Regions from separate parts of the Cronobacter muytjensii ATCC 51329 genome, predicted to be linked through region 2. Evidence: predicted binding sites of a transcription regulator. Region 2 holds the regulator's gene; each other region holds the start of a gene.

Region 1 (7,220 bases), 1.4 Mb from region 2:
CTCTTTGCAGATCCGCTGGTGGATAGGATCGGCGGCCATCACATCCTGCAATGCCTGCTCCAGCAACCCGACCGGGTTATGCTCGCTCGGCGTCAGGTACTGGCCGCGGCCGATGCGTGAACGGGTCGCCGACGGCGTCTGCAGGATCTTCGCAAGTTTGTGATCCAGCTTATCGGAAGGCGCGTCGTAACGGCGGCCCGCCGGGAAAATCGCCAGGCTCAGCAGGCCCGCGACCGCGCCGTTCGGGAAGTTACGCAGCAGATCGCTGATTGCCTGCTCGGCCTGATGCAGCGCGTCCTGCACGCCCCAGTGCACCAGCGGGAGATCCGCTTCCTGACGGCCTTCGTCGTCATAACGTTTCAGCACCGCTGAGGCCAGGTAGAGCTGGCTCAGCACGTCGCCCAGGCGCGCCGAGATGCGTTCACGACGCTTCAGGCTGCCGCCCAGTACCGCCATTGAGACGTCGGAGAGCAGCGCCAGGCTGGCGCTCAGGCGGTTGATATGTTGATAGTAGCGGCGCGTGGCGTCGCGGGTCGGGCTGCTGCTGGTCAGGCCGTTGGTCAGGCCGAGCCAGAAGCTGCGCACCAGGTTGCTGCCGACGTGGCCGATATGACGGAACAGCAGTTTATCGAACGCGTTAACGTCGTTATTCTGCGCCGCCGCCATCTCTTCCAGCACATACGGATGGCAGCGGATCGCGCCCTGGCCGAAGATCATCATGCTGCGGGTCAGAATGTTGGCGCCTTCCACGGTGATCGCGATAGGCGCGCCCTGATACGCGCGGGCCAGGAAGTTGCCCTCGCCGAGCATAATGCCTTTACCGCCTGCGATATCCATCGCATCGATAATCGACTGCTGTCCGCGGTGGGTACAGTGATATTTCACAATCGCCGACAGCACCGCCGGTTTTTCGCCGAGCATAATGCCGTAGGTGATAAGCGACGCCGCCGCATCCATCACATACGCATTACCCGCGATGCGCGCCAGCGGCTCTTCGATCCCTTCCATTTTACCGATAGAGATTTTGAACTGACGGCGGATATGGGCATAAGCGCCGGTCGCCAGCGCCACCGATTTCAGGCCGCCGGTTGAGTTAGACGGTAGCGTAATGCCGCGACCCACCGACAGGCATTCCACCAGCATCCGCCAGCCCTGACCGGCCATTTTCGGGCCGCCGATGATGTAGTCAATCGGCACGAAGATATCTTTGCCGCGCGTCGGGCCGTTCTGGAACGGCACGTTGAGCGGGAAGTGACGTTTACCGATTTCCACGCCCGGCGTGTTCGTCGGGATCAAGGCGCAGGTAATGCCGAGTTCCTGCTCGCCGCCCAGCAGACGATCCGGGTCAGAAAGTTTAAACGCGAGACCCAGCACGGTGGCGATTGGCGCGAGCGTAATGTAGCGCTTGTTCCAGGTGAGGCGCATGCCAAGCACCTGCTCACCCTGCCACTCGCCCATGCAGACCACGCCGGTATCCGGAATAGCGCCCGCATCAGATCCCGCTTCAGGGCTGGTGAGCGCGAAGCAGGGGATTTCCAGCCCACGCGCCAGGCGCGGCAGATAATGGTTTTTCTGCGCTTCGGTGCCGTAGTGTTGCAGCAGTTCGCCAGGGCCGAGCGAGTTCGGCACGCCGACGGTAATCGCGAGAATGCCCGAGACGCCGGAGAGTTTTTGCAGCACGCGGGACTGCGCATATGCCGAAAATTCCAGACCGCCATACTCTTTCTTGATGATCATCGCGAAGAAGCGATGTTCTTTCAGGTACGCCCACAGCTCCGGCGGCAGATCCGCCATTTCGTGGGTTATCTGGAAGTCATTGGCCATGCGGCACGCTTCTTCCACCGGGCCGTCGAGGAACGCCTGCTCTTCGGCGGTCAGCTTCGGCTGCGGGTAATTATGCAGCTTTTGCCAGTCCGGGTTGCCGCGAAACAGATCGCCTTCCCACCAGGTGGTACCGGCGTCGATCGCCTCTTTCTCCGTGCGCGACATTGGCGGCATCACCTTACGAAAGCCGCGGAACACCGGTGCCGAGATAAGCGATTTACGCATCGGCGTCACGTTAAGGGGAACCAGAATGATAGCCAGCGGCACCAGCAGCCACAGCGACCAGAGGCCAACGGCGCCCAGGGCTGCGGTCCAGGCCAGCAGAATCAGGCTGCTGAGCGTCAGGCTGACGCGGTGATAAAACAGCGCACCGATCAGGACGAGGGTGGCAACGATACTCAAGATCATCATAAAGAAAAGCTCCCTTGCTTGTAGGAGGTCTGACCACTTGTGATGATATGGTTGTAGAGGATGTTGCTTTTTTTAGCAATGCGTTCACAAAATAATTACAACCTGGCTCACATTGTTGCCGCACGTAAACGCAAAACCTGCACGCAGGCCGCGGCGTGGCGCTTCTCGCTCCCGGCGCTATCCGGTACACTGCATGCGGTTACTTTTTAATGCTGAAGGATATCCCTCATGTACCAGGATCTGATTCGTAACGAGCTGAACGAAGCCGCCGAAACGCTGGCTAACTTTTTGAAAGATGAAGCCAATATCCACGCTATCCAGCGGGCGGCGGTGTTACTGGCGGACAGCTTCAAAGCGGGCGGCAAAGTGCTCTCCTGCGGCAACGGCGGTTCACACTGCGACGCGATGCACTTCGCCGAAGAGCTGACCGGGCGCTACCGTGAAAACCGTCCGGGCTATCCGGCGATCGCGATTTCCGACGTCAGCCACATCTCCTGCGTTGGCAACGATTTCGGTTACGACCATATCTTCTCCCGCTATGTCGAGGCGGTAGGGCGTGAGGGCGATGTGCTGCTCGGCATCTCCACGTCCGGCAACTCCGGTAACGTTATCAAAGCCATCGAGGCCGCGCGTGAGAAGGGCATGAAAGTTATCACGCTGACCGGTAAAGACGGCGGCAAAATGGCCGGCACCGCCGATGTCGAAATCCGCGTGCCGCATTTCGGCTATGCTGACCGTATTCAGGAAATTCACATCAAAGTGATCCATATCCTGATCCAGCTGATTGAAAAAGAGATGGTGAAAGCCTGATTAGGCTGTTGTGCCGGTACGGGCGCGCGTCGCACGTCCGGCTGCCCCAGTGACGCCTTCTGCGAGGAAGGCGGCGTGTGACGAGGTGAATCATGTGCGAACTGCTCGGGATGAGCGCCAACGTGCCGACCGATATCTGCTTTAGCTTTACCGGCCTCGTGCAGCGGGGCGGAGGAACCGGGCCGCATAAAGACGGCTGGGGCATTACCTTTTACGAAGGCAAAGGCTGTCGCACGTTTAAAGATCCGCAGCCGAGCTACAACTCGCCCATCGCGAAGCTGGTGCAGGATTACCCCATCAAATCCTGCTCAGTGGTGGCGCATATCCGTCAGGCGAACCGCGGCGAAGTGGCGCTGGAAAACACCCATCCGTTTACCCGCGAGCTGTGGGGCCGCAACTGGACTTACGCCCATAACGGCCAGCTCACCGGCTACCGAACGCTCGACACCGGCCCGTTTCGCCCGATTGGCGAAACCGACAGCGAAAAAGCCTTCTGCTGGTTGCTGCATAAGCTCACCACGCGCTACCCACGCACGCCGGGCAACATGACGGCGGTCTTTCGGTATATCGCCGAACTGGCAAGCGAACTGCGCGAAAAGGGCGTCTTTAATATGCTGCTCTCTGACGGGCGCTACGTGATGGCGTTCTGCTCCACCAATCTCTTCTGGATAACACGCCGTGCGCCGTTTGGCGTCGCCAAACTGCTCGATCAGGATGTGGAAATTGATTTTCAGGAGGAGACCACACCCAATGATGTGGTCACGGTGATCGCCACGCAGCCGCTGACAGGCAATGAAACCTGGCACAAGATTATGCCAGGCGAGTGGGCGTTATTTTGTCTCGGGGAGCGTGTAGTTTGACGCCAGTTGCGGGTGCACCACGCTGCTGCTGAGCGGTTTGCTGACCACATAAGTGCCATTCACTACTGAAACGACTGGCGGCTGACGGGTCGCCATAAAGTAGTCATACCCAGGCTTAAGCTGTTTCCAGAAACCGATAAAGTACGAATACTTATGTCGCTCCATATTGGCGTCGGTCATGCGGAACGGATAAATGCTCACCTGGACATTCGGCTGACCAAACACCAGCGCGCCGGTGACGAACTGGAAAATCTCATCGATATTTTTATCGGTCATCGCATAGCAACCCACGGAAACGCAGGCGCCGTGGATCATCAGATATTTCCCTTCATAGCCGTTAGCGCGGTCAAAGGCGTTCGGAAAACCGATATTAATCGCTTTATAAAAACGGCTGTCGGGTTTGAGCTGGCTACGCTGCACGCTGTAAAAGCCTTCCGGGCTTTTGAAATCGCCCTGACGACGTTTCGGCCCAAGACCGCCGGAATAGTTGCAGATACGGTAGCTATCCAGTAACTGGTATTGCTCGCCCATCTTGACGTACAGCTCAAGCGTGCGTTCTTCCTTAAAGATCTGGATATAAACCGGGGAACCCATTAACTGCTGTTTTAATTCTTTTTTTATCGGGGTAACGCTGTCGCTACTGACTGTACTGGCCCATGAAAAGCACGACACCAGAAGCATTGCGATTAACAATGCGATTTTACGCATACTGCTTGTTTCCTTGAGAACGCTAAGACCGATGCCGGAACGGCGCAGGGAGCCAAAATAAGACTATTCTGGTTCAGGAGCGCTCACATTAGCATCGCTGTTATTTTTCGCAAGCGCTGCCTGCTGCGTTTACAATTAAGTTCTGCTTAACTTCCTGGCGCCGCGTTGAATTTACTCAATCCCGCCGAAATAAGGAAGGTTGCCGCAGCGCGGCTTTTTTGCCAGACTGTATGCACATACAGTGCGAGGCCGGGGTATGCGCAAAATCATTCATGTCGATATGGACTGCTTTTTCGCAGCGGTTGAGATGCGCGATAACCCCGCCCTGCGCGATATTCCGCTCGCCATCGGCGGCAGCCGCGAACGCCGTGGCGTTATCAGTACCGCCAACTATCCGGCCCGAAAGTATGGCGTTCGCAGCGCGATGCCCACCGGAATGGCCCTCAAGCTCTGCCCGCACCTGACGCTCCTGCCGGGCCGTTTTGACGCTTATAAAGAGGCCTCTGCCCATATTCGCGATATCTTCTCGCGCTACACCCCGCTGATTGAGCCGCTGTCGCTCGACGAGGCGTATCTTGACGTCACCGACAGCCCGCACTGTTACGGCTCAGCCACGCTGATGGCGCGCGAAATCCGCCAGACGATTTTTAACGAATTACAGCTCACCGCCTCGGCAGGCGTGGCGCCGATTAAGTTTCTCGCCAAAATCGCCTCGGATATGAATAAGCCCAACGGACAATATGTTATTACGCCGCAAGCGGTGCCCGCATTTTTGAAATCGCTGCCGCTTGGCAAAATCCCCGGCGTCGGCAAAGTGACGGCAGGCAAGCTCGAAGGGCTGGGGCTGCGTACCTGTGAAGATGTGCAGAACAGCGATCTGGCCTCGCTGCTTAAACGCTTCGGAAAGTTTGGCCGGGTGTTATGGGAGCGCAGCCACGGCATCGATGAGCGTGAAATCAGCCCGGATCGCCAGCGGAAATCGGTGGGTGTCGAGCGCACGCTTGCGGAAGATATCCATGAATGGGCAGAGTGCGAGGCTATCATCGAACGGCTTTATCCGGAGCTCGAACTGCGGCTCGCGAAGGTCAAACCCGATCTGCGCATCGCGCGACAGGGCGTTAAACTCAAATTTAATGATTTTCAGCTGACCACTCAGGAACATGTCTGGCCGCGCCTGAATAAAGAAGACCTGATCGCGACCGCAAAAAAAACCTGGGATGAGCGGCGCGCCGGGCGCGGCGTGCGGCTGGTGGGGCTGCACGTGACGCTGCTTGATCCGCAACTCGAACGCCAGCTGGTGCTGGGGCTTTGAGGTTTTCCCGGTCGGGCTGGTGGGCGCTGCGTTTACTCACCTGCATGACGATGACCGGCGGGGGGCGTAGGGCGGGGAAGCGCAGCGCGCCCGACCTCCGCAAACGACGCTAACGGCACCTCCCGTCCCCATCCTTCAAACATGTCTCGCGACGCCGCAAATAAAAAGGCGGCCTCAGAGCCGCCTTTATTCTGCATTCCGCTTAAACGCTTATTTAACCGGGATCGCTTTCAGCAGCTCGGTCAGCAGGGTCCAGTACTGGCCCACGCTTTCGATATGGACCTGCTCATCCGGCGAGTGCGGCCCGGTGATGGTTGGCCCGATGGAAACCATATCCATCTGCGGGTACGGTTTTTTGAACAGACCACATTCCAGCCCGGCGTGGATAACCTGGATATTCGGCGTTTTGTTAAACAGACGCTGGTAGGTTTCGCGCACCAGATGCATCACCGGCGAATTCGCGTCCGGCTGCCAGCCCGGGTAGCTGCCTTTAGCGACGCTCTGCGCGCCCGCCAGCTGGCCCAGCGCGTTCAGCATGCCCACCACGTAATCTTTACCGCTGTCGATAAGCGAGCGGATCAGGCAGATGATTTCCGCCTGCTCGTCGTTCATGGTGACCACGCCCACGTTCAGGGAGGTTTCCACCACGCCTTTGGCGACGTCAGAGTTACGGATGACGCCGTTCGGCATCGCGTTCAGCAGCGCCACAAACGCATCGCGGCTCTGTGCGGTCAGCGCGGCTTTATCCGTGCTCGCCGACTCCAGCAGAACGGTAATGTTCTTCTCTTTAACAGAGAGCTCATTTTTCAGGATATCGAGATAGGTATTCGCCAGCGTTTTCAGCTCGTCCGCTTTAGCGGCAGGCACCGCGACGGTCGCGAACGCTTCGCGCGGGATAGCGTTACGCAGCGTGCCGCCGTTGAAATCCACCAGACGCAGATCTAACGCTTTTGCATGTGCGAACAGGAAACGGGCCAGCAGTTTATTAGCGTTGCCGAGACCCAGGTGGATATCGCCGCCGGAGTGGCCGCCTTTCAGCCCTTTGAGCGTCAGTTTAAACGCCTCGAAACCGGCCGGGATCGCTTCGCGGGAAAGCGTCAGCGTGGAGATAAAATCGATGCCGCCGGCGCAACCCATGTAGATTTCGCCTTCCTCTTCGGAATCGGTATTGATCAGGATGTCCGCCTGCAACCAGTCGGCCTGCAGACCGAACGCACCGTCCATACCGGCTTCTTCGGTCATGGTCAGCAGCACTTCCAGCGGGCCATGTTCAACGGCATCATCCGCCAGCACCG
Region 2 (7,220 bases):
CAGGGCAGCCTCAGGGAAATAATACCGTTGAGGTGGTAGCCAGCCGATTACCAGCGGTAATCGTGGCGAGATTCCCAGTCAGTCACTTCCTTGTCGGCTTCATCTTTCGCGTAACCGTAACGTTCCTGGATTTTACCTACCAGCTGGTCACGTTTCCCTTCGATGATAGTCATATCATCGTCGGTTAATTTACCCCATTGTTCTTTCACTTTACCTTTAAACTGTTTCCAGTTACCGCCAGCTTCATCTCTGTTCATAGACGTCTCCTTTAACATTCGGTAGTGAATCAGTCTCACAGGTTTTCCTGTGGGGGCTCAGCCAGAGTTGTCTTCATCATTTGCTGAACGTACTACTTATTTTAGACGTCAATTTTAACCGTGGCGGGATATTCAGAATCTTTAACCATAACGAAGCGCTGACACGGATAATCTATCGGTTGTCACGTCAGCGTTATCGTAGCGGAAAAGCTTAGTGCAGCAGGCGGCCGCGACGCCATAAATAGCCGAGCGACAGTCCGCGCAGCGCCAGAAAAACGGTGAGCGCCAGCCACAGCCCGTGGTTGCCGAGACTCGGGAGCGTCAGCAGCGTGAGGCCAAACCCCAGCGCCGCGACAGCCATACTGTTGCGCATCTCCGCCCCGCGCGTCGCGCCGATAAACATCCCGTCCAGCAGATAACACCAGACGCCGACAACAGGCAGGATCACCTGCCAGAAGAGATAGGGTTGCGCCAGCGCCTGCAGCGAAGGCAGAGAGGTTAACAGCGACACGATCTGCTGCCCCGCGATGGCGTACATCAACGCAAACGCGAGCGCCACCATTCCAGCCTGTCGGCACGCCGCGCGCCAGACGCTGTGCAGCTGCGATTTATCCTTTGCGCCAAACGCCTGCCCGGCATGGGCTTCCACTGCGTAGGCGAACCCGTCGAGCGCATAGGCAGTGAACGTGAGCAAGGTCATCAGGAGCGCGTTAACGGCAACAATATCGCTGCCGAGCCGCGCGCCGAAAACGGTAACAGACGCGAAACAGAGTTGCAGCAGCAGCGAGCGCAGCATGATATCCCGGTTCAGCGCCAGTAGCCTGCCGATGCCGCCGCGCCAGGCGGTTTTCAGCATCGCGAGCGTAATACCACGCAGGCGCAGCACACGGACTGCCATTATCAGCCCGATGCCAAGCGTCGCGTACTCTGCGATGGCGGTCGCGAGCGCTGCGCCCTGCACGTTCAGGCCAAGCCCCATCACAAACCAGAGATCGAGCGCGATATTAAGCAGGTTGCCGACGACGAGCAGAATGACTGGCGCTCTTGCGTACTGCACGCCAAGCAGCCATCCCAGCAAAACCAGGTTCGCCAGCGACGCGGGCGCGCTCAGCCAGCGAATCTCCAGAAATCGTCGTGCCTGCGTCAGCACGGCGTCGCTACCGCCTGTGATATGTAGCGCCAGAGCAATCAGCGGCTCGCGTAGCGCGATAATCAGCGTACCTGCGAGAAGCGCCAGCGCCATTGGCTGCACCAGCGCGCGGGCCAGCGCCGCCGGATCGCGCGCGCCGAACGCCTGTGCGGTAAGGCCGGTGGTGCTCATGCGCAAAAAGAGCAGCAGCATAAAGAGAAAACTGGTGGCGGTCGCGCCGACCGCGACGCCGCCCAGATAAACGGGGCTGTCGAGATGGCCGATTACCGCGGTATCCACCAGCCCGAGCAAGGGCACAGTGATATTGGAGAATATCATTGGCAGCGCGAGGCGCCAGAGGGCTTTGTCGGTAGAGGTCAGAAAAGGCATATGGCGTTCCGATGCCGTTACGCGAAGAAAACCGTGTATAAAATTAGCGGAGCAGGAGAGTCATTACCGTAACCGGGGCGGGCCAGTTACGGTAATGAAGCGTTACGAAGCCGGGAAAGCTGTCAGAGCCACTCGCCGTTGCGAATAACGCCGACCGCCAGGCCTTCGATAGAGAAGTTGTGCTCGCGCAGATCGACAACGATAGGTTTGAACTCGTTATTTTCTGGCAGCAGCTCAACGACATTGCCCTGTTTTTTCAGGCGCTTTACCGTTACTTCATCGTCAATGCGCGCCACAACGACCTGGCCGTTGCGCACATCCTGCGTTTTATGAACTGCTAACAGATCGCCGTCCATAATTCCGATATCTTTCATCGACATCCCGCTTACGCGCAGCAGGAAATCCGCATTCGGCTTAAACAGGCCCGGGTCAACCTGATAGTGGCCTTCGATATGCTGCTGCGCCAGCAGCGGCTCGCCCGCCGCGACACGCCCCACCAGCGGCAGACCGTTTTCTTCTTCCTGCAGCAGACGAATACCGCGCGACGCGCCGGAAACAATCTCAAGCACCCCTTTGCGCGCCAGCGCTTTAAGATGCTCTTCCGCCGCGTTAGGCGAACGGAAACCCAGACGTTGCGCAATCTCCGCGCGCGTAGGCGGCATGCCGGTCTGGCTGATGTGATCCCGAATGAGATCAAACACCTCTTGTTGCCTGGTAGTTAATGCTTTCATTCCGCCCCCTGGGTGCATATACAGTGATGCTGTGAGTATATACAGCTAAAGGCGATTTTAAAACCATAACCGGTTAAAAAAGCGCTTCTTTAGCAATTTCTGGAAAACTTATCGCAAATGCTGCCAGAGCAGCGTGACCCACACGACCAGCGCGAGGATAATCGACAGCAGTACCGCGGCGGACCCCATGTCCTTGGCGCGCCCCGAAAGTTCATGAAATTCAGGGCCAATGCGATCCACCACCGCTTCGATGGCGCTGTTAAGGATCTCAACGATCATCACCAGCATAACGGAGCTAATAAGGAACAAACGGGTCATCGGGTCGACGTCCAGCCAGCAAGCGATAATAATTGCTGCAATAACGGCGACCGCCTCCTGGCGAAACGCAGCTTCATTTTTCCAGGCAGCGCGCAATCCCTTCCAGGAATAGCCTGCTGCTTTAATAATTCGGGTTAACCCCGTGGTGTTATTGGCCATGACAAGAAACCTTTTTTAAATTCAGGCGTCAATGCTAATGCGCTTCGATAAAGAAGCACCACAGAAATTCTACGGAGTTTCTGATATTCTTGCGCCGCAATTGCATTATTAACCAGAGGCTTTACATCGTTTATGTCCGGTTGGCCACGAATTTACTACAAATTACTTAATTTACCATTAAGCGTGCTGGTAAAAAGCAAGTCCATCCCGGCGGCACCCTGCCCCGAACTTGGGCTCGATACTTCACGCCCCATCATGTATGTGCTGCCGTATAACTCGAAGGCGGATCTCCTGACGCTGCGTGCCCAGTGCCTGGCGCACGATCTGCCAGATCCTCTGGAGCCGCTGGTTATCGACGGCACTGAACTGCCGCGCTATGTGTTTATCCACGGCGGCCCCCGCGTGTTCACTTATTACACGCCGAAAGAAGAGTCGATCAAGCTGTTCCACAACTATCTCGACCTGCACCGCAACAACCCGGATCTCGACGTTCAGATGGTGCCGGTCTCTGTGATGTTTGGCCGTGCGCCGGGCCGTGAAAAAGGCGTGGAAAACCCGCCGCTGCGCATGCTGAACGGCATCCAGAAATTCTTCGCGGTCTCCTGGCTTGGTCGCGACAGCTTTGTCCGTTTCTCGCCGCCCGTGTCGCTGCGTCGCATGGCGACGGAGCACGGCACCGACAAACGTATCGCCCAGAAGCTGGCCCGCGTGGCGCGTATGCATTTCGCTCGCCAGCGCCTCGCCGCCGTCGGCCCACGCCTGCCGGCGCGCCAGGATCTCTTTAACAAGCTGCTCTCTTCAAAAGCCATCGCCCGCGCGGTGGAAGATGAAGCGCGTACTAAAAAAATCTCGCATGAGAAAGCCCAGCAGAATGCCGTCGCGTTGATGGAAGAGATTGCCGCGGACTTCTCCTACGAAGCCATTCGTATTACCGATCGCGTCCTGGGCTTTACCTGGAACCGTCTGTATCAGGGTATCAACGTCCATAACGCCGAGCGCGTGCGTCAGCTGGCGCATGATGGTCACGAGATTGTTTATGTGCCCTGCCACCGCAGCCACATGGATTATCTGCTGCTCTCTTATGTGCTTTATCACCAGGGGCTGGTGCCGCCGCACATCGCTGCGGGCATCAACCTGAATTTCTGGCCAGCCGGGCCGATTTTCCGCCGGCTGGGCGCTTTCTTTATTCGCCGCACCTTTAAAGGCAACAAGCTCTATTCGACGGTGTTTCGTGAATATCTGGGCGAGCTTTTCAGCCGCGGCTATTCGGTAGAGTATTTTGTGGAGGGCGGACGTTCGCGCACCGGCCGTCTGCTTGACCCGAAAACCGGCACGCTCTCCATGACTATCCAGGCGATGCTGCGCGGCGGCACGCGTCCAATTACGCTGGTGCCGATTTATATCGGCTATGAACACGTGATGGAAGTGGGCACTTACGCCAAAGAGTTGCGTGGCGCCACCAAAGAAAAAGAGAGCCTGCTGCAGATGCTGCGCGGCCTGAGCAAGCTGCGTAATTTAGGCCAGGGTTACGTGAATTTCGGCGAACCGCTGCCGCTTATCACCTTCCTTAACCAGCATGTGCCGGAGTGGCGCGACGCCATCGACCCGATCGAAGCGGTGCGTCCGGCCTGGCTGACGCCGACAGTGAATGAAATTGCCGCCCAACTGATGGTGCGCATCAACAACGCAGGCGCAGCTAACGCCATGAACCTTTGCTGCACCGCGCTGCTGGCGTCGCGTCAGCGCTCGTTAACCCGCGAGCAACTGACCGAACAGCTGGAGTGCTATCTGAGCCTGCTGCGCAACGTGCCGTACGCGCCAGACGCCACGGTGCCGGACGCCACGGCGACGCAGCTCATCGAGCACGCTCTGCAGATGAACAAGTTCGAGGTCGAGAAAGACACTATCGGCGATATCATCATCCTGCCGCGCGAGCAGGCGGTGCTGATGACTTATTATCGCAATAACATCATGCACATGCTGGTGCTGCCTTCGCTTATCGCCGCCATCGTGACGCAGCACCGCCGTGTCAGCCGCGAGGCAGTTCAACAGCAGGTTGAACTGCTGTTCCCTATGCTCAAGGCAGAGCTGTTCCTGCGCTGGGAAAAAGAAGAAGTGGCGGCGGTTGTCGATGCGCTGATTAACGAAATGGCGCAGCAGGGGCTTATCCTGGCCGACGATGTCTGGTTACAGGTTAACCCGGCGCGCTCCCGCACGTTGCAGTTGCTGGCGGCGGGCGTTCGCGAAACGCTGCAACGCTACGCGATCACCTTCTGGCTGCTGAGCGCCAATCCGTCTATCAACCGCGGCACGCTGGAAAAAGAGAGTCGTACCGTGGCGCAGCGTCTCTCCGTGCTGCACGGCATCAACGCGCCGGAATTCTTCGACAAAGCGGTATTCTCAACGCTGGTGCTGACGCTTCGTGACGAAGGTTATATCAGCGATACCGGGGATGCCGAACCCGCAGAGACCATGAAGGTATACCAGATGCTGGCGGAGCTGATGACGTCTGACGTCAGGTTGACTATCGAGAGTGCGGCCGCACTAGCGGGCGAGTGATACGTTCTGGCAAATGAGAGCAAAAAGGCGGGGAAACCCGCCTTTTTTTAAAACTTTAAATAACTTAGCGCCAGGCCGATAAACACCAACAGCCCCACATAGTTATTATTTAAAAACGCGCGGAAGCAGGCGTCCCGATCGCGGTCAGCGATGATTTTCTGCTGCCAGATAAACAGCGCGCCCGCGCCCGCCAGCCCGGCATAAAAAAACGCGCCCAGGCCGTTCAGCCAGCCGACGGCACCCAGTAGCGCCAGCACGGCAACCTGCAAAAGCCCGATAATCAGTTTATCGTGACGCCCAAAGAGGATGGCCGTTGATTTCACGCCGATTTTCACATCGTCGTCGCGATCGACCATCGCATATTCCGTATCGTACGCCACCGCCCAACAGATATTGGCGAAAAACATCAGCCAGCAGCTTAACGGCAGCGACTCGCTTACCGCGCAAAACGCCATTGGAATCGACCAGCCAAACGCCGCGCCCAGCACCACCTGAGGCAGGTGCGTATAGCGCTTCATAAACGGGTACATCCAGGCCAGCGCCAGCGCCGCAACCGAGAGCAGAATGGTTTTCACATTCAGCGTCAGTACCAGCAGAAATGACAGCAGTACAAGGATCACGAACAGGTTGCGCGCCTCTTTCTCCGTCACCGCGCCGCTCGGTAAAGGCCGGTGCGCCGTGCGCTTCACATGACCATCGAATTTACGGTCAGCATAATCGTTGACGACGCAGCCTGCCGCGCGCATCAGCCAGACACCCGCGACAAATACCGCGAGGATCCACAGCGGCGGTACGCCGGGGGCCGCCACCCAGAGCGCCCACAGCGTCGGCCAGAGCAGCAGTAACGCGCCGATCGGCTTATCGGTGCGCATCAGGCGGTGATAGGCGAGCAGCTTATCCTGCGTCAGGCTCCACTCCATTATTTTTCCTCTCCGTACAAGGGTGATGCGGGTAAAAACAGTTCGGTCAACAGCAGCGGCTTGCCGGATAACCGTAGCAGGGAGCGCCGCCCCCAGAGCCCGTCGCTGCGGCCTGGCTGGATAAAGTCACGCGTCAGGGTGGATGACGTAAAGAGATAGCGACCCAGCGGCGTGGTGCCAAGCTGCTGCAACGCCAGTTCCGGCCCACACAGTGTAGACTCCGGCACCAGCGTGCGCCCGACCAGCCACGGTACGCCGTCGCCGCACAGCAGGATTTCCCGCAGCCAGTAGCGCGGCTCATGAGGTAAAAACTCGCCGTCTTCCGCGAGCGCCTCAGGGCCGACAAATCCTTCAAACAGCATCTCCACCGTCACCCGCTCACAAAAGCCTTCAAAGCGGCGGGTCATGGAGTCTTCCAGCATCAGCCAGTCCAGCAGGGCGCTATCAAGCGTGCTGGTATCGTCAAAAAAGGACAACGCGCGCAGTTGTCTCAGCGCGGGATGGGACATGCGTGACTCTCCGGGGCCAAAAGTGCACGTATTGTAACGCAGAACCAGCAAAACGGGGGCGGGGAAACAAGGAGTACGAACAAAAGCGCAACATGGGTGCAACAGAACGGCATGCTGCGTCGGGAAAAAAGGTGCGCGAACGCGCACCAGGTGTTGCAAACATCAGCAGCGCGGGGCGACTGTCACCCCTTGCCTTTTACGCTACTGATAAAAGTCTGGCGAGCCGTGGTAGAGCCCAGGCGCTCGGC
Region 3 (7,220 bases), 370 kb from region 2:
ACCGTAAACCGGGCCGAGATCGCCGTTTTCGTCTGCCCATTCGTCCCAAATGGTGACATTGTTTTCATGTAAATAAGCGATGTTGGTATCGCCTTTCAGAAACCAGAGCAGTTCATGGATGATGGAGCGTAAATGACAACGTTTAGTGGTGACCAGCGGGAAACCTTCCTGCAAGTTAAAACGCATCTGGTGGCCGAAAATAGAGAGCGTACCGGTGCCGGTACGGTCATCTTTTTGTGCTCCTTCATGGAGCACTTTGTTCATCAGTTCAAGGTACTGTTTCATGGCGTCTCACGAAAGTTGCTGCTGTGGGCGGCGGCGATAAGCCCAGACCATCATGGCTGCGCCTGCGACGATCATCGGAATGGAGAGGATCTGCCCCATGCTGATGTATTGCACCCACTCGCCGGTAAACTGCGCGTCCGGCTGGCGGAAAAATTCAACGATAATACGGAAGGCGCCATAACCTATCAGAAACAGGCCGGAAACAGCCCCCATTGGGCGCGGTTTGCGGATAAACAGGTTAAGGATGATAAACAACACGATGCCTTCCAGGAACAGCTCATAAAGCTGAGACGGGTGGCGCGGCAGCACGCCGTAAGTATTAAACAGCGATTGCCATTCCGGATGCGATGCCAGCAGACTGATATCTTCGCTGCGGGAGCCCGGGAAAAGCATGGCGTAAGGGAAGCCCGGATCGACACGGCCCCACAATTCACCGTTGATAAAGTTGCCCAGACGGCCAGCGCCAAGCCCAAACGGAATCAGCGGGGCGATAAAATCGGAAACCTGGAAGAAGTTGCGTTTAGTGCGCTTCGCAAACCAGATCATGACGCAGATAACGCCGATAAGCCCGCCGTGGAAAGACATCCCGCCATCCCAGACACGGAACAGATAGAGCGGGTTTTCAAGGAACAGCGGCAGATTATAAAACAGCACATAGCCGATACGGCCACCGAGGAACACGCCGAGGAAGCCCGCATACAGCAGGTTTTCAACTTCGTTTTTCGTCCAGCCGCTGCCGGGACGATTGGCACGACGAACGGCGAGCCACATGGCGAAGACAAAGCCCACAAGGTACATCAGTCCGTACCAGTGAAGCGAAACCGGCCCAAGCGAAAAGATTACCGGATCAAAATCGGGAAAATGCAGATAGCCACTATTCATCTGTCACCAAAACCTGTTGTTATCCCGCTGAAAGTGGACAGCGGGTGAGATGCTGCGCCCTTTTCCGGACGCTCCTGAGGCAGCGAATCATAGCATAAAGCCCAGCGTGGGCGAGGTCAGGAAGTTGTAAAAGATGTGTAAGAGCACGTGCTGTCGCGGCGTTACAGACCGCCGCGAATTAAGCCGCCCATGCCGCGACGCTCCATAAAGGCCGCTACCTGATGGCGCACTTCGGTGGCAGACTGGGATTCGAGGCTGCGGGCGCTAAGCGTCTCGGCTTCTTCCAGAGTGATATGGCGCAGGAGATACTTAACGCGCGCGACAGAGCGGCCGTTCATCGAAAGATGGTGATACCCCATGCCAACCAGCAGCGCGACGCACATCGGGTCGCCCGCCATCTCGCCACACAAGCAGAGATCGATGCCGAGGCGCTGCGCCTCAAGTGCAATCATCTTAAGCGCGCGAAGCATCGCCGGGTGCAGGCTGTCATAGAGGCTGGCGACACGCGTATTGTTGCGGTCTACCGCCAGCAGATACTGGGTGAGGTCATTGGTGCCGACCGAGATAAAGTCAATGCGGCTGGCCAGATGAGGCAGCATAAAGAGCATCGATGGGACTTCGACCATCACGCCCAACCGGGGTTTGGGGATCTCATAGCCGAGCATCTCTTCCATTTCCCGGCCGGCACGATCGATGAGCCGACGTGCTTCGTCTACTTCATCGATGCTGGTGATCATCGGCAGCAGAATGCTGAGGTTACCCGTCGCCGCGTTAGCGCGCAGCATGGCGCGCACCTGGATCAAAAAGATCTCAGGCTGGTCGAGCGTAATGCGGATGCCGCGCCAGCCGAGGCATGGGTTTTCTTCGCTGATCGGCATATATGGCAGTTGTTTATCGGCGCCGACGTCGAGCGTACGCAGCGTAACGGGCTTGTCGTTGAACATCTGCAACATGCCCTGATACTGCGCCACCTGCTCTTCTTCGGACGGGAAGCCGCTTTGCAGCATGAAGGGAATTTCAGTGCGGTAGAGGCCGATACCGTCAATACGGCTGCCAAGCTTCTCTTCGTGCTCCGGGCTCAGACCTGCATTCAGCATGACCTGCACGCGCTCGCCGCTTTTAAGACAAGCGGGCTGCTCGACGTAATCTTCCGCGAGGCGGCTGAGCTCGTTCTCTTCACTAATGAGCCGCTGGTATTCATGCAGCAGCACCGGGCTCGGGTCCACCAGCAATTCGCCGCGATAGCCATCCACCACCAGCATACGGTGATGCAGCACCGAAGGCTGGATATCCGCGCCCATTACGGTCGGAATGCCCATGGCGCGCACCATGATGGCGGCATGGGAGTTCGCCGCGCCGTCACGCACTACGACGCCCATTAATCTGTCCTGCGGCAGCTCGGCAAGGGTCGTCGCGGACAGCTCGTCCGCTACCAGCACGAAGCGCTCCGGCCAGGTGTTGGGGCTCTGGATGTTATCGTCAAGATGGAACAACAGACGCTGTCCAAGCGTGCGAAGATCGCCTGCGCGCTCTTTAAGATAGCCATCGGTCAGGGCGGCAAACTGCTCGGCAAATCTTTCAATGACCTTTTTAACTGCCCATTCGGCGACCGAGCCTTTATCCACCTCGTCGTAGAGTTCACGACGCAACCGCGCGTCAGACAACAGGTGAGAGTAGAGATCGAAAATCGCCGCCGTCTCTTTTTGCGCGCCGGCGGCAAAGCGTTTGCTGTAGCGACGAAATTCTCCCGCCGCCTCTTCCAGCGCGGTGGTCAGGCGCTCACGCTCAAGCCCGGTGTCGAGCGTGGAAGCTTCGTACACCTGTTCCATCAGCGGCAGCGTGGCGTCCATCCATCCCTGAGCTATCGCCACCCCCGGCGACGCCGGCAGCGCGCGGATGCGTGTCTGTCGGTACTGGCCAAACAGGGCGGTAAGCTGCGACTGCGACAGAATGGCCGCCATCTGGGTGGCGAGCGTCACCAGGAATGACTCTTCGCTCTCGTCGTACTGACGCAGCTCACGCTGCTGGACGACTAAAACGCCGAGCAACTGGCGACGCTGAATAATCGGCACGCCGAGAAAGGCGCGAAAACGCTCTTCGCGCACGGAAGGAATGTATTTAAAGCTGGGATGTTTTTGCGCGTCAGCGAGGTTAATCGGCTCGGCGAGGCGGCCGACCAGCCCGACGATGCCCTCGTCGAAAGCCAGCGTGACGGTACGCCCGCGCGGTTTTTTAAGCCCCCGGGTCGCCATCAGGTAATAGCAACGCCGGTCGTGGTCGGCGAGATAAACCGAACAGACTTCGGTATCCATCGCAAGACAAATATCCGTGACGAGAATGTCCAGCGCCTCGTTGAGGCGCGGGGCGCTGGCAACTTTCTCGACTATTTCTCGCAACCGGGTGAGCATAATTTGCGTGGCTTAACCTCTTTTACGTCGCCAGGCAGGCGAAGGATTACGCTGCGGTGGCGCGCTCTCCTGCAACGGCATCACAACGCTTGCGAACTCTTTCATGACCCGACGATAAACATCGCGCTTAAAAGAGACGACCTGGCGCACCGGATACCAGAAGCTCACCCACCGCCAGCCGTCAAATTCTGGCGTACTGCTGGTTTGCATGTTGATATCGGCATCGTTGCTCATTAACTGCAGAAGAAACCACTTTTGTTTCTGGCCGATACATACCGGCTTTGTGTCCCAACGCACCAAACGTTTTGGTAATTTGTAACGTAACCAGTTGCGGGTTGTGGCGAGGATACGCACATCTTTTCGTTGTAGACCGACTTCTTCGAAAAGCTCGCGGTACATCGCCTGCTCCGCCGACTCGCCAGGATTAATGCCGCCTTGCGGAAATTGCCAGGAGTGCTGACCAAAACGTCTGGCCCACATTACCTGCCCCTGACGATTACAGATCACGATACCAACATTCGGGCGGTAGCCATCATCATCGATCACCGGACTACCTCAAAATAAACCTGGATAGTAACGATTGTTTCATACTCCTCATTGACGGTAAACCACTCTGTTAGCGGGTATGGACAGGAATAACATTTGAATAACTCACAAAAATATGCAGGGTTATAAACAGGTAACAGAGCTTTAGCCCGCTTTTATTCACTTTTTCTGTGGATATCTTTGTGAAGAAGTGTCTTATTTCCCAGGGAAAACCCAAAACAACCCTGAACTAAGGATAATTCTTATGGATAAAATTGTATTGCTATTCAAACGATTAAATTTACAAAAGCGTGATATCCATCGCATAACGTGACGATCATCACACTGACGATCCTTAGCCTGACGAAAGATCGACCAGCGTCGTTTTTATCCACAGATTATGCCAATAACTTAGTCACAATTTGCTGAAAAAGCGGGTTTTCGCTGGCCGTCAAGGCTGTAAATCGAAACAGTAGTGAGGGATTTACACAGTTATCCCATTTTTCTGTGGATAAACTGGTGTAAGATCCTGTTTATTGTCGGTGACCAGATTTGAACAACCTCGATTTTAAGCACGATAAATTTCTTTTTTTATCATAAAAACCATTTTAAATCATGCAATTGCCTGGTTTGCTCACATGCAGGTAAACTCTTTCCACAACCCCGTTTTTTACTGTTCATTTTTTAAACAAAAGGTGTTTTTTATGGCTTCCCTTGCCCCCCTTACCCGGCCGCCTGAAGATGAAGCGCAGTTGTTAGGACAGGCGCAGCAGCTGGCCGGGCTGACGCTTGGCGAGCTGGCGACGCTGGCGGGACTCGAAACGCCGGCAGATTTGCGACGCGATAAGGGCTGGACAGGCGTGCTGCTGGAGCGCTGGCTCGGCGCCAGCGCGGGCAGCAAGCCAGAGCAGGATTTCGCCGCTATCGGCGTTGAGCTTAAAACGATCCCGATAGACCGCCAGGGACGCCCGCTTGAAACTACGTTCGTGTGTGTAGCGCCGCTCACCGGCAATACAGGCGTGACGTGGGAAACCAGCCATGTGCGCCATAAGCTTAAGCGCGTGCTTTGGGTGCCAGTGGAAGGTGAGCGCGCGATCCCGCTCGGCGAGCGTCGTGTTGGCGCACCGCTGCTCTGGAGTCCGTCGCCGCAGGAGGAAGAGCAACTGCGTCGCGACTGGGAAGAGTTAATGGATCTCATTGTTTTAGGTCAGGTTGAGCGCATTACTGCCCGCCACGGCGAAGTACTGCAGTTGCGTCCAAAAGCCGCTAACAGTAAAGCCCTGACGCCCGCGTTCGGTGTTCACGGCGAGCCAGTGCTGACCCTGCCGCGCGGCTTTTATCTGAAGAAGAACTTCACCGCCGCCCTGCTGGCGCGTCATTTTTTGTTATAAACACCTTAAATTTTTGTCAACAGCCTTCCACAGACGCATATAATTAGCGTTTTGTTTCTTTGAGCAGGGCTTTTTAAATGTTGTTTGCATGGATAACTGATCCCAACGCCTGGCTGGCGCTCGGTACGCTGACGCTGCTGGAGATCGTACTTGGGATCGACAATATCATTTTTCTCTCGCTTGTCGTGGCGAAGCTGCCGAAATCGCAACAGGCGCTGGCGCGCAAGCTGGGTCTCGGCGCAGCGATGGTGATGCGCCTGGCGCTGCTGGCGTCGATCGCCTGGGTGGTGAAACTGACCAACCCGCTCTTTACGGTGTTCAGTCATGATATCTCAACGCGAGATCTCATCCTGCTGCTGGGCGGCCTGTTCCTTATCTGGAAAGCCAGCAAGGAGATCCATGAATCGATTGAAGGCGAAGAAGAGGGGCTGAAAACCAATGTTCACTCCTTCTTCGGCGCTATTTTCCAGATCATGTTGCTGGATATCATTTTCAGTCTGGATTCGGTCATCACCGCGGTGGGCCTCTCCGATCATCTGTTCATTATGATGGCGGCGGTCGTGATTGCGGTGGGCGTGATGATGTTCGCCGCGCGCCCTATCGGCGAGTTTGTCGAACGTCATCCGTCCGTGAAGATGCTGGCGCTTTCTTTCCTGATCCTGGTGGGCTTCACCCTGATGCTGGAAAGTTTCGATATTCACGTGCCGAAAGGCTACATCTACTTCGCGATGTTTTTCTCGATTGCCGTGGAAAGCCTCAATCTGTTGCGCAACAAGAAAAAACCGCTGTAAACATTACGCTCCTTCGGGAGCGTTTTTGTTTATTCCCCTGTGCTTTTAAGAATTTGCCGCTTTTTCACGCCGCCTCGCTGTTTTTTACTAGACTCTACGTGGACCCCTTCCTGATGAGGCGAAAAACAATGAATAAATGGGCTGTAGCAATTTCTGCCGTCGGATTGGCCTTCGCGGTTTCTGGCTGTAGCAGCGATTACGTCATGGCGACAAAAGATGGTCGTATGATCCTGACCGAAGGCAAACCGCAGGTGGATGACGAAACCGGGCTGGTCAGCTATCGTGATCCCCAGGGCAATGAGATGCAAATTAACCGCGATCAGGTTTCGCAAATCATTGAGCGCTAAATAAAAGGTCAGCATCGCGCTGACCTTTTGGTTTTTTCTCCCTTCCCTCTTTTCCTTTTGTCTCCCCTCTGCCATGTTTATATTCCTTTGTCAGGAATGGCCTGACGCGGACTGAACAACAGAAGGTAGGCTGGCTATGCATTATCACCGTATCCCTCATAGCTCACTTGAAGTCAGCACGCTGGGGCTGGGAACCATGACGTTTGGTGAACAAAACAGCGAAGCCGACGCCCATGAACAGCTCGATTACGCCGTAAGCCAGGGCATAAACCTGATTGATGTCGCCGAAATGTACCCCGTCCCGCCGCGCCCGGAAACCCAGGGCCTGACGGAAACTTACGTCGGCAACTGGCTGAAAAAACGCGCCAATCGCGAAAAGTTGATTATCGCCTCGAAAGTCAGCGGCCCGAGCCGTAACAGCGACAGCGGCATCCGCCCCAATCAGGCGCTGGATCGCAAAAATATCCGCGACGCGCTCGACGCCAGCCTGAAACGTTTACAGACCGACTATCTCGATCTCTACCAGGTGCACTGGCCGCAGCGCCCAACTAACTGCTTTGGCAAACTCGGTTACACCTGGACTGACAGCAC
Region 4 (7,220 bases), 1.9 Mb from region 2:
CTAACGTATGCGGGATCGATATAATAAGGATTAGGTATGCGCAATCGCACGTTTGCGGACCTCGACCGGGTGGTGGCACTCGGCGGCGGTCACGGTTTAGGACGCGTCATGTCCTCGCTCTCTTCTCTGGGGTCACGTCTGACAGGCATTGTCACCACGACCGATAACGGCGGCTCCACGGGCCGTATTCGTCGCTCGGAAGGCGGCATCGCCTGGGGCGATATGCGCAACTGTCTGAATCAGTTAATTACCGAACCGAGCGTCGCGTCGGCGATGTTTGAATACCGTTTTGGAGGTAATGGAGAACTTTCGGGGCATAACCTCGGAAATCTCATGTTAAAAGCGCTCGATCACCTGAGCGTGCGGCCTCTTGAGGCGATCAATCTCATTCGTAACCTGCTCAAAGTCGACGCGTTCCTGATCCCGATGTCCGAGCAGCCGGTGGATCTGATGGCTATCGATCGCGAAGACAACGAAGTCTATGGCGAGGTAAACATCGATTTATTGAGCCACCCGCCGAAAGAGCTGATGCTTTACCCGAGCGTCAGGGCGACGCGCGAGGCGGTGGAAGCGATTGGCGAGGCTGATTTAATTATCATTGGTCCCGGCAGCTTTTACACCAGCCTGATGCCGCTGCTGTTGCTGGACGATCTCGCGAAGGCGCTGCGCCGCACGCCTGCGCCGATGGTCTACATCGGCAATCTGGGGCGCGAGCTGAGCCCGGCCGCCGCCGCGCTGCGTCTGGAAGAAAAACTGGCGCTGATGGAAGCGCGTGTTGGCAAACGTGTCGTGGATGCGGTCGTCGTCGGCCCGAAGGTGGATGTCAGCGGGGCGCAGGACAGAATCATCATTCAGGAGCCGCTGGAAGCGAGCGATATTCCCTACCGCCACGACCGGCATCTCCTGCGCGTCTCGCTTGAAAAAGCCATTCAGGCGTTGGGGTGACCCCTGGCGTGAATGGGCGTGATGAGAAAGTGTGGGGTTTTACCGCCGCAACGGCGGGTGAGACCGGGGCTGTCGCGGGGCACGATGGCGGGTGCGCTTACCCGCCCTGCAAACGCCATGCTCTTTGTTCAATATCGCAGGGGTAAGCGAAGCACCGCTGCTTACCCTCCACGTTGACGCATTCACGCCCGCGCCAGAGCGAGAGCATTACGAGGCAGCGATAAACAGCTCGCGTAGCTGGTGAAGCTTGTCGCGCAGCTGCGCCGCCTCTTCAAACTCCAGGTTCTGGGCGTGCTGCACCATCTGCGCTTCCAGCTGATGAATTTTCTGCTGCAGCGCTTTCGGCGTCAGCGCCAGCTCAGCGGCTTCGACATCGGCGACGGTCCGGCCTTTGCCGCGGCCTTTCGGCTTGGTTTTCGCGATATTCTCGCCAAGCGCCAGAATATCCACCACCTTCTTGTTCAGCCCCTGCGGCACAATGCCATGCTCTTCGTTGTATGCCTGCTGCTTCTCACGACGGCGTTCGGTTTCGCTAATCGCTCTGGCCATCGACGGCGTAATTTTATCGCCGTAGAGAATCGCTTTACCGTTGACGTTACGCGCCGCGCGGCCAATGGTCTGAATAAGCGAGCGCTCGGAACGCAGGAAGCCCTCTTTGTCGGCGTCAAGAATAGCCACCAGCGACACTTCCGGCATATCCAGCCCTTCTCGCAGCAGGTTAATGCCCACCAGCACGTCAAATTCACCCAGCCGCAGGTCGCGGATGATTTCCATACGCTCCACGGTATCGATGTCAGAGTGCAGGTAGCGCACCTTCTCGCCGTGCTCTTCCAGATATTCGGTTAAATCTTCGGCCATTCGCTTGGTGAGCGTCGTCACCAGCACGCGTTCGTTGATAGCGACGCGTTTGCGGATTTCCGACAGCAGATCGTCCACCTGCGTCGCCACCGGACGCACTTCGATAATCGGGTCGAGCAGCCCGGTCGGGCGCACCACCTGATCGATAATCTCGCCGCCCGATTTTTCGAGCTCATAGTTGCCGGGCGTCGCCGACACATAGACGGTCTGCGGCGCCAGCGCCTCAAATTCTTCAAACTTCAGCGGACGGTTATCCAGCGCCGACGGCAGTCGAAAGCCATACTCCACCAGCGTCTCTTTGCGCGCCCGGTCGCCGCGGAACATCCCGCCGATTTGCGGAATGGTCACGTGCGATTCGTCGATAACCAGCAGCCCGTCCGCCGGCAGATAGTCAAACAGCGTTGGCGGCGCCTCGCCCGGCCCACGCCCGGAGAGATAGCGCGAATAGTTTTCGATGCCCGAGCAATATCCAAGCTCGTTCATCATTTCGAGATCGAACTGGGTGCGCTGGGTCAGACGCTGCTCTTCCAGCAACTTGTTGTTCTCAAGCAGCACCTTACGACGCTCCGCCAGCTCCACTTTGATCTCTTCCATCGCCTGCACGATGCGCTCGCGCGGGGTGACGTAGTGCGTTTTCGGGTAGACGGTGAAACGCTGGATAATGGAATCCACGGTGCCGGTCAGCGGGTCGAACAGCGACAGCCGCTCCACCTCTTCGTCAAACAGCTCGACGCGCAGCGCCAGGTCGTCCGATTCCGCCGGGAAGATATCGATCACTTCGCCGCGCACGCGGAAGGTGCCGCGCTGAAACGCCTGATCGTTGCGGGTATATTGCAGCTCCGCCAGTCGACGCAGAATCGCGCGCTGGTCAATGATCATCCCTTTGGTGAGATGCAGCATCATTTTCAGATAGAGATCCGGATCGCCCAGACCGTAAATCGCCGACACCGACGCCACCACAACCACATCGCGCCGCTCCAGCAACGCTTTGGTCGCCGACAGACGCATCTGCTCAATATGCTCGTTCACCGACGCGTCCTTTTCGATAAAGGTGTCGGAGCTCGGCACATAGGCTTCCGGCTGGTAGTAGTCGTAGTAGGAGACGAAATACTCGACAGCATTCTCCGGGAAGAATTCTTTCATCTCGCCGTAAAGTTGCGCCGCCAGCGTTTTGTTAGGCGCCAGTACCATCGTCGGGCGCTGCAAATCGGCGATAACGTTCGCCATGGTGAAGGTCTTACCCGAGCCCGTCACCCCAAGCAGCGTCTGGTGCGCCAGCCCGTCCTCCAGCCCTTCCTTGATGCGGCGGATAGCCTCTGGCTGGTCGCCGGAAGGTTTGAAAGCGGAGTTGAGTTTGAACGGTTTGCTCATGAAGAAACACCTGATGAAGATTCGCGCGGAACAGAGCGTTAATTGTACTCACCGCAGCGATTTTTGCCAGCGATAAATACTGGATATAAAATCAGTAGCCGGTTAGCGGATGTTGTCTCTGTCGCGCTTTTACCGGCAGGAATGAAGAAAATTTGCCCGCTTGCGAGATAAAACACTGCCGGGTAGCGGTTATCCCCAGAACTTTTTGTCCTTTAACATTTGTCAAGCGAAGCTGTGATACTTTTGTTGCAGCAGATGACACTTTTCCTTCAGCGCTTGCTTTTAATTAACCTGCTAATTTAAAACGATTTTTCATAAAAGACGGCTTTCGCGCCAGATCGGGTGAAACCCGCATCGGCTCTCGCTTACGGCGCGTTTTCTAACTCTAATGCACAAGGTTATCCACAGGAATAGTGGATAACTGCCTCCAGCCCTGAAAGCGCGCCGCGTGGGCTATTCACTCTGAACCCCCGCGTCTGGCTCAGAAAAAATTTTTCCCGCCTGGTTTTCGCCATATTTACGTCCTCTGACGGGCGCCTGTGGCGCGATCCCATTCACAGATTTTTGCTTAGCTTTTGCCCCGCGCTGCACCAAAACCACGCTAAGCCTGGCACTCAAAACGTGCACGCCGACAGGCTTTCGCCAGGATAACGCACTGGCTTGCCGGCGCTCCTTTAGGTTTAGTCTCAATTCCTGGCCCGATCAAAGGTGTTTTCACTGGCTGGCAAGAGAATTGCAATACCCCTGTTACCGGAACGACACCCGCTTCCCGTCCTTGCCGGGGAGCGAAGCAGGATGCGTGGGCAGACCGGGGAAGTCAGAGCGCGACCCGCGTTTACGCGCGGCGCGCCAACGCCGTTTTTCGATACCCTGTCTGAAGGAGAAGCGCCATGTTAAGTCTGCACGCGGTTAACCACTTTTACGGCACGCAGCATACCCTGTGGGACGTCAGCCTTGATTTACTGCCGGGGGAGTGCACCTGCGTCATCGGCGCGCCGGGCATGGGAAAGACCACGTTGTTGAACTGCATCGCCGGGCATTTACCGGTGAAAAGCGGCAGTATTCTCTGGCGCGAGGCCGGATGCGCGCCGCAGGAGTTAATGCGCGTCGGGGCGCAGGCGCGCGCGGCGCTGGGCATCGGTTATGTGCCGCAGGAACGGCGCTATTTTTCGCAGCTCACCGTCGAAGAAAATCTGCATATCGCCCTGCTCGCGCAGCCCCGGACCGGAGCCACCCTGCCGGAGCCGGTGTTTGACCTTTTCCCGGCGCTGTATGACGAGCGCCACGCGCAGGCCTCGCGCCTGACGCCGGAAGTGGCGCACCAGCTGACTCTTGCCCAGGCGCTGGTGACGCGTCCGCGCCTGCTCATCCTTGATGAACCGACGCGCGGGCTTGGGCAGAAATTTATTCCGCGACTGGGCGATATTCTGGTGCGGCTTAACCGCGAATGGGGAATGAGCCTGCTGCTGGTGGAGCGCCACCTGGCGTTTATCCGCCGGGTGGCGGATCGCTTCTGTCTGCTGCATCGCGGGCGCGCCGTGGCCCGCGGCAGCGTGGCGCAGTTAACCGATGCGCGCATGACGCACTGGATAACGCCCTGAGGCGTTAACGCGCCAGTTTCCCTACATCAATCCACTGCGCGGCGGGCGTCACGTCCGGCTCCGCGCCCAGCCACGGGATCTCGCCAAGCATCGGCGCCGGCAGCAGGCGTTGCAGCGTGGCGAGATAGTCCTGATGACGACGGCCCGGCGGTTGCACATCGTTCGCCACCCAGCCCGCAAGACGCAGCCCGGCGGCCTGCACCGCCTGCGCGGTCAGCAGCGCATGGTTGATGCAGCCAAGCTTTACGCCGACCACCAGGATAACCGGCAGACGCTCCTGCTGCGCCCAGTCGGCAAAGGTGGCGTCGTCGGTGAGCGGCGTAAACCAGCCGCCCGCGCCTTCCACCAGCACCCAGTCGGCCTGCTGCTCCAGCGCGCGAAGGCCTGCGGACATCACCGCGAAATCAATCGGCTGCCCCTCTTCCCGGCTCGCGATGTGCGGCGAGGTCGGCTCCCCGAACGTCAGCGGATTGACCTGCTCGTAACGCAGCGCCACGCTGCTGTGTCGCTGTAACGAGAGCGCATCGCTGTTGCGAAGCCCTTCCGGCGCCATTTCGCTGCCCGAGGCAACCGGTTTGTAGCCCGCCGCGCGCCGTCCGGCAGCCTTCGCCGCTTCGAGCAGCGCGCAGCTGGCGACGGTTTTGCCCACTTCAGTATCGGTTCCGGTAATAAACCAGCGTTCAGTCACGTTTAATCACTCCAGAAATCAGGTGGTAAGTCAGCGGGAAGCGGCCATCCTGTCGCGGCCAGGCCTCTTCCAGCGCACGCAACTGGCGGCGCGTGAGCGTGCGGCTCTCGCGTCCGGCGTGCAGATGGGTGGCGCCGATGCCCTTCAGGGACTGCATCGCGCCGAGCGCGTCGGCAAACAGCAGGGTTACCGGATGCTGGCGCAGCGTCATGCGGGCTGCGGGCGCGGCGGCGTGAATGGATTGCGGGCTGGCGAAGTGATTGGCGTGTGCCCGGTCGTCGACCGCCCTCCACGCCTGATGCAGTTCGTGAAGCGAGCCGTGCGCCAGCGTGCTGAACGCCACTCGCCCGCCCGGCCGTGCGACACGTAACATCTGCGCCAGCGCCGCCGAAAGGCTCTGGCACCACTGCACCGCCAGGTTACTCCAGACGAGATCAAAGCTTGCATCGGCGAACGGCAGCGCCTCAATATCGCCCTGCACGTAGCGGTGTGCGGCGCGGCGTTCGCGCGCCTGCGCCAGCATGCCGGGGCTTAAATCGAATGCGGTGACGTCGCAGCCGCGCGCACGCCAGTCGAGACTGCCCGCGCCGGTGCCGCAGCCCGCGTCCAGCACCGTCGCGACGCCCTGCGCGCCGCAGTGTTCCGCCAGCAATTGCGCGCTCTGCCGCTGGAGCGTCGCGAAATCGTCATAGCTCTGCGCCGCGCGGCCAAACGCGGCGGCCACAGCGCGTTTATCAACGGCAACCGTCATATAACGCCTCCAGCAGCGCGTCGATATCGTCATCCTGATGCGCGGCGCTCAGCGTCAGGCGCAGCCGCGCGGTGCCCGCAGGCACGGTCGGCGGGCGGATGGCCGTTACCCAGCAGCCGCGTTCGCGCAACTGGGCGGCGAGCGCAAGCGCGGCACCGTTCTCACCGACGATGAGCGGCTGAATCGCGGTCTGCGACCCGGCAAGCGCCAGCGGCAATTGCGCCGCGCCCGCGCGAAACCGGGCGATATGGCGCGCCAGTCGCGCGCGCCGATCGTCGCCTTCGCGAATGAGCGTTAACGCGGCGTTCAGCGTCTGCGCCTGCGCCGCTGGCATCGCGGTGCTGTAAATGAGGTGGCGCGCCGTCTGGAGCAGATAATCGGCCATCGGCTCGCTGCACAGTAGCGCCGCGCCGCTCAGGCCAAACGCCTTGCCGAACGTCACCAGCAGTAAATCGGGCTTCACGCCGGCGACATCGCAACTGCCCCGCCCTTCACGGCCCAGCACGCCGATGCCGTGGGCATCATCCACCATCAGCAGCGTCTGCGCGTCCTGCGTCAGCCCGGCGAGCTCAGCGAGCGGCGCGAGATCGCCATCCATGCTGAACACCCCTTCGGTGAAGGCGAGCGTCAGACCGGCGCCGGGTTTATCTAGCAGCGCCGCGAGCGCCTGCGGCGAATTATGCGCAAAGCGGCGAAGCGTCGCCGGACTGTGGCTTGCGGCCTCCAGCAGCGAGGCGTGGCTTAGCCGGTCAGCAAAAAGGCGATCCTGCGGCTGCATCAGCGCAGCCACCACCGCCTGATTAGCGGCGAAACCGGAGATAAACAGCAGCGCGCGATCGTAGCCGAGCCACTGCGCCAGTGCGTTTTCCAGCGCCTGATGCGCGCCGCTGTACCCGCTGACGTGACCAGACGCCCCGCTGCCGACGCCATATTTTTCCGCGCCCTGTCGCCAGGCGGCGACCAGCGCCGGATGCTGGCTCAGTCCCAGATAGTCGTTGCCGGAAAA

What was found. Region 2 encodes LexA, which represses DNA repair genes until DNA is damaged. Its sites were predicted from a motif close to TNCTGTATGTACATACAGNA; they were not measured.
Region 1: the regulator LexA is predicted to act here: its motif matches at 4,838-4,857, upstream of dinB (DNA polymerase IV).
Region 3: the regulator LexA is predicted to act here: its motif matches at 4,556-4,575, upstream of mutH (DNA mismatch repair endonuclease MutH).
Region 4: the regulator LexA is predicted to act here: its motif matches at 3,252-3,271, upstream of uvrB (excinuclease ABC subunit UvrB).

The regions. Positions count from the first base shown of each region.
Region 1 covers NZ_CP012268.1:3,102,581-3,109,800, reverse strand. The annotation lists gene fadE (acyl-CoA dehydrogenase FadE) at 1-2,235, opposite strand, end outside; gene lpcA (D-sedoheptulose 7-phosphate isomerase) at 2,464-3,045, shown strand; gene AFK63_RS14330 (class II glutamine amidotransferase) at 3,138-3,905, shown strand; gene dpaA (peptidoglycan meso-diaminopimelic acid protein amidase) at 3,876-4,613, opposite strand; gene dinB (DNA polymerase IV) at 4,870-5,925, shown strand; gene pepD (cytosol nonspecific dipeptidase) at 6,136-7,220, opposite strand, start outside.
Region 2 covers NZ_CP012268.1:143,814-151,033, reverse strand. The annotation lists gene AFK63_RS00795 (CsbD family protein) at 48-257, opposite strand; gene dinF (MATE family efflux transporter DinF) at 469-1,776, opposite strand; gene lexA (transcriptional repressor LexA) at 1,899-2,507, opposite strand; gene AFK63_RS00780 (diacylglycerol kinase) at 2,616-2,984, opposite strand; gene plsB (glycerol-3-phosphate 1-O-acyltransferase PlsB) at 3,117-5,543, shown strand; gene ubiA (4-hydroxybenzoate octaprenyltransferase) at 5,591-6,463, opposite strand; gene ubiC (chorismate lyase) at 6,463-6,972, opposite strand; gene malM (maltose operon protein MalM) at 7,155-7,220, opposite strand, start outside.
Region 3 covers NZ_CP012268.1:517,192-524,411, reverse strand. The annotation lists gene thyA (thymidylate synthase) at 1-285, opposite strand, end outside; gene lgt (prolipoprotein diacylglyceryl transferase) at 292-1,167, opposite strand; gene ptsP (phosphoenolpyruvate--protein phosphotransferase) at 1,329-3,575, opposite strand; gene rppH (RNA pyrophosphohydrolase) at 3,588-4,121, opposite strand; gene mutH (DNA mismatch repair endonuclease MutH) at 4,805-5,491, shown strand; gene AFK63_RS02535 (TerC family protein) at 5,569-6,282, shown strand; gene AFK63_RS02530 (YgdI/YgdR family lipoprotein) at 6,411-6,629, shown strand; gene AFK63_RS02525 (NADP(H)-dependent aldo-keto reductase) at 6,766-7,220, shown strand, end outside.
Region 4 covers NZ_CP012268.1:2,656,332-2,663,551, forward strand. The annotation lists gene yvcK (uridine diphosphate-N-acetylglucosamine-binding protein YvcK) at 37-945, shown strand; gene uvrB (excinuclease ABC subunit UvrB) at 1,153-3,174, opposite strand; gene AFK63_RS12295 (ABC transporter ATP-binding protein) at 4,065-4,775, shown strand; gene bioD (dethiobiotin synthase) at 4,780-5,463, opposite strand; gene bioC (malonyl-ACP O-methyltransferase BioC) at 5,456-6,214, opposite strand; gene bioF (8-amino-7-oxononanoate synthase) at 6,198-7,220, opposite strand, start outside.